One region of the Heyndrickxia faecalis genome, then DNA from elsewhere that is predicted to be linked to it. Evidence: riboswitches for the same ligand, from Rfam matches in the RefSeq annotation. Region 1 holds a riboswitch; the other holds the start of a gene.
What was found. Region 1 has a riboswitch for S-adenosylmethionine ahead of ABR335_RS03330 (sulfite exporter TauE/SafE family protein). Riboswitches for the same ligand answer to the same signal wherever they lie in the genome.
Positions count from the first base shown of each region.

Region 1 (6,147 bases):
ACCGAAAAGCGCGAACAAAATCCAGCCACAAATCAAGCCGAGCATGATCGAATATTGCTTGACCCACGGTTTCTTTACATGGCCAAAATAGAATGTAAGCAATACGGTGACAAGGCTCAAAACGGCAACAAGCGGCCGGACTTCCTGATGGGCACCCGTAATGCCGAGCATCCCTTTCATAAAAGAGCCGCTCAACTGCAGCACCAAAAGCAGCAAATAGATAAATGTTACTACCGGCGTAAACAGTTTATTTAATTGGTCCACAAAGCCGGTAAAAGCGAGTAGAAAGAAAAAGATGCCGGTTACAATCAGTGCGCCTGCCAAATATTGCAGAGATTCAGTGCTTGAACTGTACAAGCTGCCGACAAGCCCTGCATAAATGGCAAACACGCTCCACCACAGCCCGGCCGGCCCTTCATTGATCGGCATTCTGTGGCCGAAAATGCCTTGCAAAAGTCCGCCGATCCCGAGCACAAAAAGCGTCCGCTGCACAAACAGGGCAGTCTCACCCGCACTGAAATGGAAAGCATCCGCAATCGCAATCGGGGCCGCGATCGACCCGGCGATCATAAATGCCATCCACTGCAGCGACGAAATCAATGTTTTCATAGACACACCGTTCTTTCCGTTCAAAAAATGGAAAATACCAGTAAATATAATTATAGCAAAACAGGTTTTACATTTTAAACATAAAACACTTCGCCGACGGGGGAGGGATAGCGGGCATGGCGGACAGCGGCATAAACAGGGGTTGCAAACCGGACGGGGCGCGGGTTAAGCCATGTTTTTTGCCTCTATTTAAATGATATATATGTGGCAGGGGCTAAGCTATGTTTGGATCCGCAAAAAATTTCTGATCGATCTTCATGCAGAACGCTTTTTGTTTGTCACTAAAAGAGTTGCGGCTGCCTTCACTTAGGCGTGCTATCTCGAAAAAAGTTATGATGGATAATTTTTGCTGGTGCTGTGTGGTAGCGACATGGCCGGTTATGTTAAGGAATCGAGCAAAAAAGGTGTTGTTCCTTAACATAGAGGCCGTCTATGTTGAGGAAGCGAGGTCAAAAGGCGTTGTTCCTTAACATAGAGCCCGTCTACGTAAAGGAAGCGAGCGAAAAAGGTGCTGTTTCTTAACATAGAGCCCGTCTACGTAAAGGAAGCAAGCAAAAAAGACGTTGTTTCTTAACATAGAGTGCGTCTACATTAAGGAAGCGAGGTAAAAAGACATTGTTCCTTAACATAGAGGCCGTCTACGTTAAGAAAGTTCGGTAAAAAGATGTTGTTTCTTAACATAGAGGTCGTCTACGTAAAGGAAGCGCGGTAAAAAGACGTTGTTTCTTAACATAGAGCGCCTCTACATTAAGGAAGCGAGCAAAAAAGGCACTGTTCCTTCAAATAGAAGCGTCTATGTTCATTCTTTGCCAAAATTTGTTTGGGTAAAAACAATCCGGGCAATGGATCCCTTGCCCGAAAACATTCCTTATTCTGTGACGCTTACGCTGGCGCTGGCAACTGCCCGTTTGTGTCTTCTGATTGTATAGAAAATGAGGATGGCCCATATTGCCGCAATGGCTGTATAGGTAACGCCGTACCAGCCGCTACCGGCGCCCGCCATTTTTAATAAAGTTTGCACGTTGCTGAACACAATCATGCCGCTGACAATGACAGCCAGCAAATGAGCCGGCAGGATTTTAACCAGATAGGCTGCAATCGGCGCGGCGATCAGGCCGCCAAGCATGAGGGCGATCGTCCAAATCCAGTTAATTTGCATAGCGCCGAGGGATAAGAGGAAACCGATGCTTGATGCCAAGGATACAGCAAATTCACTAGTATCCACCGAGCCGATCACTTTCCGCGGTTCGATGTCATTTCTGGACAGCAAAGCCGGTGTGGCGATAGGGCCCCAGCCGCCGCCCCCCGTTGCATCAAAAAATCCTGCGACAAAGCCAAGTGGGATAAAAAATATGTTTGACCTGGTTTGCTTTTTGACTTTCGACGCCCCGCGCGTATTGAACAGAAACCGGGTAAGAATATAGAGGCCAAGGGCGATCAGAAAAATAGAAATGTACGGTTTTAATGTGCTTGCAGGAAGATGGCTAAGCACGGTTGCCCCGAGAAAGGCGCCGACAGCTCCAGGTACAACCAGTTTCCAAATGATCCCTTTATCGACATTCCCAAATTTCATATGTGAAACTCCGGAAGCCGCCGTTGTAAAAACTTCCGCCAAATGCACAGAAGCTGACGCGACAGCCGGCGCAATCCCGAAAGCTAGCAAAAGTGAGGTTGAAGTCACCCCGTAACCCATTCCAAGAGATCCATCCACCAATTGCGCGGCAAGGCCGACAAGTGCTAAGACAATTAATTTTTGCATGTTCATGTTCCCCGCTTTCTTCATCCATAAATTTGATTCATCCTGATGTAGAGGAATTATACGCATCAGGGCCTATCCTGGTTCAAACGGCCGGCCTTGCAGAAATAAAAAATCTTTCCGCCATTTTTACGGAAAGACAGCGAGTAAAGGATAAGCGCTTATCTTCCAAAATGGTACCCATTTTGCTGGAATTGGCACCTTGCTGCTCGCTGCAGGTTGCCGGACTTCATAGGGCCAGATCCCTCCGTCGCTCTTGATAAGTTATGTTGTTGTTTAAAATTTTATCAGAAAATAAATGGAAGTCAATATAATTATTTCAAGTTTTTTTATCGGATTTATACGAATGGGGGGATAAAGAAAAAAACTTCCCATCAGATCACGCTCTGTCGGGAGTTTTTTTCTTTACGCTGGATTGGTTTTAAAAAGCAGGTCATCAGGATCAGGCGGGGCATCATGGCCGCTTTCATTTGCTTCACAAAACGAAAAAGAGTCCAAACGGGTTAGCAGGCCGTCCCATTCTGGCAGTTTGTACGAGCTGCACACCCGTGCCTGCCCCCTTCCCGCCCAGAAAACGGTTTAATCAACCCCGCTTGTTTGTGCCCGCTTATCGCACAGTTGATTTCTGTCCTTTCCCTGCCCAAGTGAACCGGTTTTATCAACACAGCCTGCTGGAGCCTATTCCTTTCCTTTGATTCTCAGTGACAGGACGACCAGCACGATTAAAATAGCGAGGCAGACGCTTGTTCCAATCGGATTGCCGCCGCCCAGCAAAAAGGACAGGAAAATGCCCGAGAGTGCAAGCAGCGCAATCCAGACCATGAAAGGATACCCTTTTACACGGAAGGAAGGCAATTTTGCATACGACTTCCGGAGCCGCAGTTCGGCTGCACAGATGGCGATCCAGACAAGGACGACGGTAAATCCCGGGATGGTCATCAAATAGCTGATGACCTCATCCGGCGTAAGATAGGCCAGAATCACGCCGGCTAAAATAAACAGCGAGGTCAGCAAAATACTGGTGAGCGGGACGCCTTTCCGGGAAATTTTTAAAAAGGCGCGCGGCGCTTCTCCGGACTGCGCCATGTTAAACAGTGTGCGCGAAGTGGCATAAATACCGGAATTGGCGGCAGAAAGAACGGCCGTTAAGAGCACAAAATTCATCACATGGGCGGCAGCAGGGATCCCGGTGCGGCTGAATACCTGCACAAACGGGCTTTCCACGGAAGAAACCTGGTTCCATGGGATAATGCCGCAAATGATCAGGATTGGCAAAATATAAAAAAGCATGACACGGACAACGGTCTGTTTAATGACACGCGGCAGCACTTTTTCGCTGTCTTTCGTTTCCGAAACGGTAACGCCGATTAGTTCCGCGCCGCCGTATGAAAACATAACGATCAGAAAAGCGCTGAACGTACCGTGAAGCCCGTTCGGGAAAAAACCGCCGTGCGCGGTATAGTTAGACACCGTGGAAGATGTCCCGGGGAATAAACCGAATAAAATCAGAGCACCAAGCAGGATAAAAACGATCAACGTGATAATTTTAATGCCGGCAATCCAAAATTCAAATTCGCCGTAGTACTTCACTTCAATTAAATTGATGCCGACCACGAAAGCAGCACAGAGCAAACTGAGTAGCCACAATGGCGCTTGGGGAACCCAGAATTGCAGGAAGCTCCCGGCTGCAAGCAGTTCCACAACTGTAACAATGACCCAGTTGATCCAGTACAGCCAGCCAATAATGAAAGAAACCCGGCTGCCGAATGCTTTGTGGATCAGATTTTGGACGTTTAAGCCGGGGTGGACGAGCGCCATTTCCCCAAGTGCTGACATGACAATGAATAAAAGTGCGCCGCCGATCAGGTAAGAAACGGCAACACTCGGGCCGGCAAGGCTGACGGTATCGGAGCTGCCTTTAAAAATGCCGGTTCCGATCATCCCGGCCAATGCGATGAACTGGACATGCCTTGGTGATAAGCCTTTTTGCAAATGATGTTTGTTTTTCTCCATTTCTATCAATCTCACTTTTCTGTTTTAGATAAACGCTTTTCAGTGCTAAAGCATTTATTCTATTTTAGCAGAAAAAAAGGAATATTGATATACAAAAAAATGGAATCGCCGGATGACAGATCCACCCTCATTTCACACCAAAGCAAAATGCAAAAAACGGCGGGACACCACTCATCGTAGTATCTCGCCGTTCTGTTTAATATGTGTCCCGGGATGGTTGCCGAAGCGCTGAATATCCATATTTGAACATGTCGTTCTATTTAACTTGTGCTCCGCGATGGGCCGAAAGAAGAGGAAAATGCGCGGACGGATCCCCTATTCAGCTTACTTTTTATCAAACCCTTGTCGTTCTACAAATTCCTTCATAAAAACGCGCGACGGTTCTTTAAAAAATTGTGCCATTTGGCCTGTCCAGGTATCGTTCCTTTTTCCGTTTGTGCGTTTTGTATAATATTGCGAAACCGTTTCATTGTATTCCTTCAGATCGCGCAAAAGACGTTCATCAGCCGGGTATTCATCTTCGAAATAAACGTGCTCAGCCGCCATGCGTGGTTTTTTCGCAGACGGATCGGCCGGATAGCCAATTGTCATCGCAAATAGCGGAAGGACATATTGCGGAATTTTCAAAAGTTCGGCCACTTCCGGCAGCCGGTTGCGCAAGCCTCCGACATAACAAATGCCAAGCCCCATCGATTCCGCAGCGAGCGCGGCATTTTGCGCGGCCAGTGCCGTGTCGATAAGCGCGACCATAAATTTTTCCGTTGTCTCAAGTGTATCTTGCGCCTCTACGCCTTCCATTTGTGCCGCAAGTTCATGTTTATGGAGATCGGCACAGAAAATGAGCAGATGGCCGCATGTTCCGACATGTCGGTTCCCGGTCAGTTCTGCTAGCTTTTGCTTCCGCCCGGGATCCTGAATGCCGAGAATCGTATAGGCCTGGACAAAATGAGAAGTGGCGGCTGCCTGCGCGGATTCCACAATCAGGCGGATTTGTTCATCAGATAGCGGTCGGTCTTCATAATGGCGGATCGACCGGTGATTGAGAATCGTTTCAATGACTGTGTTCATTCTTTTACACTCCTGTCTTTGGTGAGTCCATTGTATGTTCAAATATAGCACAGAAAATAACGGCCGGCATGAAAGGTGCTTGTTGTCCAGCATGGCCACGATGGTCTGCCAAAAAATATTTGGATTAAGGCTAAATTAACCTATTTTCGTTTTGGTATACCCAAATTGAACTTCGAGTATGTTCATGCGAGGGGCGGAAGAACATTTTACCCTTCTCCATTATTTATATATCCGCCTTTATGATGCCGGGGAGCAGAAGCTAGTGAAGGCGTTCGATTTCATTTTGCACAAACGTAACTCTCTCATGCTGCTATATCGCGCCGGCCGATCCTCCGAAGTTCCGGAATTTCCGTCCGATGAAAAAAACACTGCAACCCTGATCCGGAGGGCTGCAGTGTTTTTTGCTATTCGAAATTAAGCTGATAGTCTTCTGATTTGATCATCTTTAATTTTTTTGAAAAAACATAAATGAATCCGACATTTAAGATAAACGGCAGCACAAAGAAAGTGCTCAGCATAATGGCAATATTTTTCGCAGTCCAGCCGCCTTCAGCAAGATGCATGAAATTGAGCGGGCCGACTAAGCCCGACAACCCGAATCCTGCACTGTAAGGCGTGCCCTGAATATGAAAGACGCCGGCAAGCGCACCGAGAACGGCAGCAGTGATGAGCATCGGGAAAGCAATTTTCGGTTTCATAAA
Region 1 covers NZ_CP158453.1:722,062-728,208, forward strand. The annotation lists gene ABR335_RS03325 (purine/pyrimidine permease) at 1-609, opposite strand, end outside; gene ABR335_RS03330 (sulfite exporter TauE/SafE family protein) at 1,478-2,434, opposite strand; SAM riboswitch class I at 2,524-2,631, opposite strand; gene ABR335_RS03335 (amino acid permease) at 3,044-4,378, opposite strand; gene nfsA (oxygen-insensitive NADPH nitroreductase) at 4,703-5,446, opposite strand; gene ABR335_RS03345 (PTS transporter subunit IIC) at 5,851-6,147, opposite strand, start outside.

Region 2 (6,147 bases), 920 kb from region 1:
AAATTTACGGATATTGATGAAGCAATTCGGCGTGCCAATGATTCCATTTACGGTCTTGCTGCGTATGTGTTCACGGAAAATATTTCAGAAGGCATTCAAATTGCAGAGGGGCTGGAATATGGCATTGTCGGGCTGAACGACGGGCTTCCGTCCACGCCGCAGGCCCCATTCGGCGGTTTCAAGCAGAGTGGTCTCGGCAGGGAAGGCGGCCGTTACGGCATCGAAGAATTTTTGGAAGTCAAATATATTTCGCTCGGTTTATAAGTACCTGGATCGGCCTGCAGGAAAAAAGTGGGATCTCTAAAAATGGGGATCCCACTTTTTTGATCCTAAACCAGTTGCGGTACTTGGCTCGAATGTTTTTGAGGCAGATCCGGGGAAGTGGTCCAAAGGTCTTTTACAGGCTTTCAAAAAGACAAAAAGGGATCAGGCCAGAGCTCAAAATGTCCCCTAGAAGCCGTCAAAAAGACAAAAAGGAATGGGATCCGCCCCCAAATGTCTTTTTAAGACGTTTAAAAAGACAAAAAGGATCTGGGCAGTGGTCCAAGTGTCCTTTAGAGGCCTTCTAAAAGACAAAAGGAAATGATTCCCACCCTGAAATGTCCCCTAGAACACTTCAAAAAGACAAAAAGGAGGTGGGACCGAGTCCAAATGTCTTTTTAAAACGTTCAAAAAGACAAAAAAGGATCCGGGCGGAGGTCCAAATGTCCTTTAGAGACCTTCAAAAAGACAAAAGGCAATGATTCTCGCCCCAAGATGTCCCCTAGACGCCTTCAAAAAGACAAAAAGGAGTGGGGATCGAGCCAAAATGTCTTTTTAAGATGCTCAAAAAGACAAAAAGGATCTGGGTAGTGGTCCAAGTGTCCTTTAGAAGCCTTCAAAAAGACAAAACGGGGGTGGGACTGAGTCAAAATGTCTTTTTAAAACGTTCAAAAAGACAAAAAAGGATCCGTACGATGGTCCCAATGTTTTTTAGAGGTCTTTAAAAAGACAAAAGGCAACAAATTTCCCGGGAAAGCGTCCTTTATGGTGAAAGGAAAATAACACAATTGGTCGGGAAAAGTATTCGCAACTTAATGAGAGAAAAATTGCGATAACATTACTGGCACGAGTGCTATGAAAGACATGTCACAACAAATTTCCGGGCATTGGCATCAAGGAAGACAAAATGTCTTTTACTCGAGAAGGGGCGCAAAGTCGGCAAAAACTTTGTATAGAAATGTCTTTCCACGCCCGCATTCATGACAAAAGACACCAAGTTTCCCCGGGAAATGATCTTCAAACGATGATGAAAAGGAAGGATCCAGGGCTTGCTGAATCAGCAAAATCTCGGACGGGCAAGGATCCCAAGGGTTTTGCCGAACTTTAAATGCAAGGGTTTCAAAAAGATGTAGAAAAAACTTTGCACTCGAAAGCCATTTCATCCCCTTTTTTGCAGATATCGCTTCTATTGGTGGCAAACATGAAGGCTGGACTTGCAGGGTGAATCGGATAAGAAGCTATTATCCGATTCATTCGGCAAGTCTTGCTTAGATTCTCTCTTTATTTATGAACAATCCAAGCATTACAGCAGTACGCATTTGTCTTTGCCCCTGATCCGTTTTGCATTTTGAAACCCGCTGATTTCTACATTTTTCAAAATAACATTTTTTGCGCGGTACTGGATGGCGACAACAGGATTTCCCTTGAAATCATAATCCGGGTCGCCAAGCGCAGTCAGCCCGTTAATTACAACGTTTCGGTAAGCGGAAACAACGAGGCTGCGCGGCGTTGAACCTTCATATAAATCCGTAAACACTGGCGCGACGGAAACTAGATTGGCCGCCACAATATGGTTCGCGCTTTTCGAGTCGGCATCTTTGCCTTTATGGTGGCCGATATGCCGGAAGTTAAAAGAGCGGTTGTCGCGGACAGAAAGATGGCCATACAAATGTACATGAGAAGCAGCCGATGCATTGTGGTGGGCTTTGATTTCGACACCACCAAAACAGCCGCTTGATGCATTATTGCAAAGCCATACATGGCGCGAGCCGTCATCAATCTCAATGCCATTGGAGTTGGAAAACCCTTTTTTGTGGGCCCTTCCACTTGGGTTGTAACAGAAAGAATTTGAAATAAAACAATAGTCGCTATGGTGGGTGGTAATCCCGTCATCACCGAATCCGCTTGCCGTGAGCCCGTCAAGCCAGATATAGCGGCTTCTTCCTGGGGCGAGAAAGCCGTCGCCCAAATAATGATAACGGGCAGAGGATACATCAAAACCGTGTAGGCCGGCCCCCACCGCCTCCACATTTTTCACCCAGCCAAACGTGACGTGCGCAAAAGTCAGGCAGCTTGAACGGTTATTTCCTGCCGCCGTTCTTTCCTCCTGCCCGAGCCTTTCGACATTCCAATCGAGCGTGAGCCCCTCCACCGATATATGGTGATTGCCGCGGTGAAAATGGGCATTTTGGATGAGACGCGTTTTTTTCGGCGCATGCGGATGGAGTTTGATGATGGTTACGCCTTTTCCACTCCCACAAAGGCATGTCCATGAAGGCAGCTTAAGCCCCTTTACTAGAAAAACACCCTCCGGTACGATCACTTTCACCCGGCCGTTTCCCAATGCTTTTTGGAATGCCACTGTGCAGTCGGTTTTTCCATCGCCGACCGCACCGTAATCTGCCACATTGACTGTACGGGACGCCGCAGCCAGCAGCCGGCTGTATGCTTGATCCAATATCTTTTTCCATTCCGGGTACACGAGGCCGTTCTGATCTGCAAGCGTTTTATACGGTTCAACCGGATATCGCCGGTTCAGCAGCAGCCGTGAAAGGGAAAATGGTTTGTGAAATTCCGGCTGACAGTACTGTTGAAAAAGCGCTTCATTTTCCTGGACCAGGGTGCCCGGCTGGACTGTCCTGCGCGAAAGCTGGCGCAGCAGCATGCCGTTTGTCCGAGGGTCATGATGCTTGTCCAAATGAATCATTTTTTCACCCCACTTTGCCTTCATTCAGTCTGTGTCAATTGATATATGTAGTTTACCCCCGCAGGTTGGAAAACGCACTGAAAAAGAAGACTTTTCCAAACCATAGTTGTTAATATAAAAAAGAAATTGAATTTTATGTTAGAATCAATGAAAAGGAAGGTGAAATTTAATGAGCCTGCCAAAATGTTTGAATTGTAACCATCAATTTAAGTGGATTTATATTTTTAAGAGACTATGGAAGTTTGACCAAACCATGGAATGTCCAAATTGTACAGCCAAGTTATATCCAAGTTTGAAGTTTCGAAATAAAGTTGGTTATCTTTCTCTACTTTGCCTTTTCGTATCATTTGGACTGATGATATTGAGCATTCCAAAAATTGCATTCATAACACTAATCGTCATTCTTTGGGTTTGTTTGATTCTTACGATGCCTTATGTTTATTCGTTTGATAATAAGGAAAGACCTCTATGGTAAAAGGTAGCTGTTGTTCCTTTTTAAAAAGATGCTGCAGAAATCCGGGTGGGATGGAGCGCAGATTTGAGCCTGGTACGACTGAGGACATCCGCAAGTTTAAAGATGAATGACCAATCTGGTACAGAAGCAAAATTTTGAAGAAAAGCCCAAGGAAGCTAGCCAAAAAATGAAGGGTTGGTTGGAAACTTTTTCCGTTCAATGAGGATCAAAAACGGACATATAAACATCTTTCATGAAAATGGGCCTGATTTTCTTTATCAGAATTTTTCGTTGACGAATAGCATAAGAAGGTATACAATAAACTTCAAGCTTATATGTTGTTATTTTCTTATCAAGAGAGGTGGAGGGAAGGGCCCTGTGAAGCCTCGGCAGCAGGTCCGGAAACGGGCACTGTGCCAATTCCTGCAGGTGGTGGCCTGAAAGATAAGAAGATTTCCCGGGAATGGATATCTTCTTACTTCAGGGTAAGAAGATTTTTGTCGTTTAATCCTTAGTAATCGAATGCGAAAGAAGGGAATAGAGTGGAGCAAACGCGGCTCACATATGAACAGTTTACGTCGGATCCGTTCGCAGCGTTCGTGCCGGAAGATGAAACGAAGGGCGCATTGGAAATTTTGCAGTGGGCATATGGCACGTACGGCAAATCAGTGGTATATGCGTGCAGTTTCGGCGCAGAAGGAATGGTGCTGATTGATCTCATTTCGAAAGTCAGAGAAGATGCGGATATCGTATTTTTGGATACCGACCTGCACTTTCCGCAGACTTACGAATTGATTGAAAAAGTGAAAAAGAAATATCCGGCTTTAAATATACAAATGAAAAAACCGTCGCTTACGCTTGATGAACAGGCGGCGCAATACGGATCTGCCCTTTGGAAAAGGGATCCGGACCAATGCTGCTATATCCGGAAAATCAAGCCGCTTGAAGAAACGCTGCAGGGAGCTGTGGCCTGGATATCCGGCTTACGGCGGGAGCAATCGCCGACAAGGGCAAAAACGAATTTTGTCAATAAAGATGAAAGGTTCCATTCGATTAAAATTTGCCCGCTGATTCATTGGACATGGGATGATGTTTGGAACTATATCCGGTCTAACAATCTTCCATATAACGAATTGCACGACCAGGGATATCCGAGCATCGGCTGCTTCCCGTGCACACGTGCTGTCGGAAACAGCGACTCAAGAGCGGGAAGATGGGCGGGCTTTAATAAAACCGAATGCGGGCTGCATACGGTTCAGAAAAAATAAGGCTGCTATATAAAATGACATAGGTAATAAGAGTAAGCATCAGTCTGCATGACAAGATTTCGTTCATTTTACAAAATTCCTAGATTTGGTAAGGATGCGGCAAAAATTTATATACAAATCGGTTTTATGAAAAAACCAGGGAAAAAATTGCACTTGGAAGCTGATTCAGCGTATAGAGAAGATAAAATCGCATTTTCGAAGATGGATTCTTTTATATTTTGAGATGGAGCTTGCTGATAAATTGGGTACAAACGCAGAATTGGACCCGTTCAGCAAGCTCTAGCGGCAAAAGCAGCCAGCTTTTTCAGGTGCCCGCTTGTAGCCAATCCAGACTAGGATTGTTCAAGTGCTCGCATCAACCAAAACAACGAGTCCGATTAAGTTTAAAGCAGGTGAAGAAATGAGAAAAGTATATTTAGTCGGGGCAGGACCCGGCGATCCGGAGCTGATTACAGTGAAAGGATTGCGCCTGATCCGGGAAGCGGATGTCATTTTATATGACCGGCTGGTGAATCCGGACCTGTTAAAAGAGGCAAGGCCGGATGCAGAACTTGTCTACTGCGGGAAAAAACCGGATGCCCATACGATGACGCAGGATATGATCAACCACCTGCTTGTGAAATTTGCTAACCAAGGAAAAACGGTTGTCCGTTTAAAGGGCGGTGATCCGTTTATATTCGGTAGAGGCGGGGAGGAAGCGGAAGTCCTGGTGCAAAAACATATTCCGTTTGAAATCGTGCCGGGAATTACAGCCGGTTCCGCTGTGCCCGCCTATGCCGGCATTCCGCTCACCCACCGCGGGCTCAGTACATCCGTTGCTTTTATCGCGGGCGTCACGAAAAAAGGCGAAGATCTTGATGCGTATTGGTCCAAATATGCGGGAATTGATACACTTTGCATTTATATGGGCGTGAAAAATCTGCCACTCATCTGTGCGCAACTGATAAAGCACGGCAAATCACCGGACATGCCGGCTGCACTAATCCGCTGGGGCACGACTGAAAAACAGGAAACCGCGGTCGGCACGCTTGGAAATTTAAGTAAAAAGGCGGCTGGGCTGCGCAACCCATCACTTTTGATCATCGGAGAAGTGGTAAAACTGCGCGAAGAGTTAAAATGGTTTGAACAGCTTTCCGCTGCTTCGGCCTGTACCGGGTGAGCGGGTATGAAGCAAGGCGTTTTATATGTCAGCCATGGCAGCCGTGTGCCCGAAACCGCCCGGGAAGCAGCAGCGACGATCCGGCAAGCAATGGCACAGGTGGATGCGGATCTCCAGGAAATTTGCTATCTGGAAATTGCGGAACCGGATATTGCGGCAGGGATTGATGCACTTGTCCGGGGCGGCGCAGGGCGCATTGCTGTTGTGCCGGTATTGCTGCTGAGTGCCGGGCATTATTATGAGGATATCCCGCGCGCGATCCGGGAAGCGAAACAGCGTTATCCGCATATTGTGTTTA
Region 2 covers NZ_CP158453.1:3,321,362-3,327,508, reverse strand. The annotation lists gene ABR335_RS15810 (NAD-dependent succinate-semialdehyde dehydrogenase) at 1-264, shown strand, start outside; gene ABR335_RS15805 (glycosyl hydrolase family 28-related protein) at 1,565-2,968, opposite strand; gene ABR335_RS15800 (TIGR04104 family putative zinc finger protein) at 3,138-3,443, shown strand; SAM riboswitch class I at 3,769-3,873, shown strand; gene ABR335_RS15795 (phosphoadenylyl-sulfate reductase) at 3,965-4,690, shown strand; gene cobA (uroporphyrinogen-III C-methyltransferase) at 5,091-5,849, shown strand; gene ABR335_RS15785 (sirohydrochlorin chelatase) at 5,856-6,147, shown strand, end outside.
Region 2: linked by a shared signal. The riboswitch ahead of ABR335_RS15795 (phosphoadenylyl-sulfate reductase) and the one ahead of ABR335_RS03330 (sulfite exporter TauE/SafE family protein) in region 1 are both predicted to bind S-adenosylmethionine.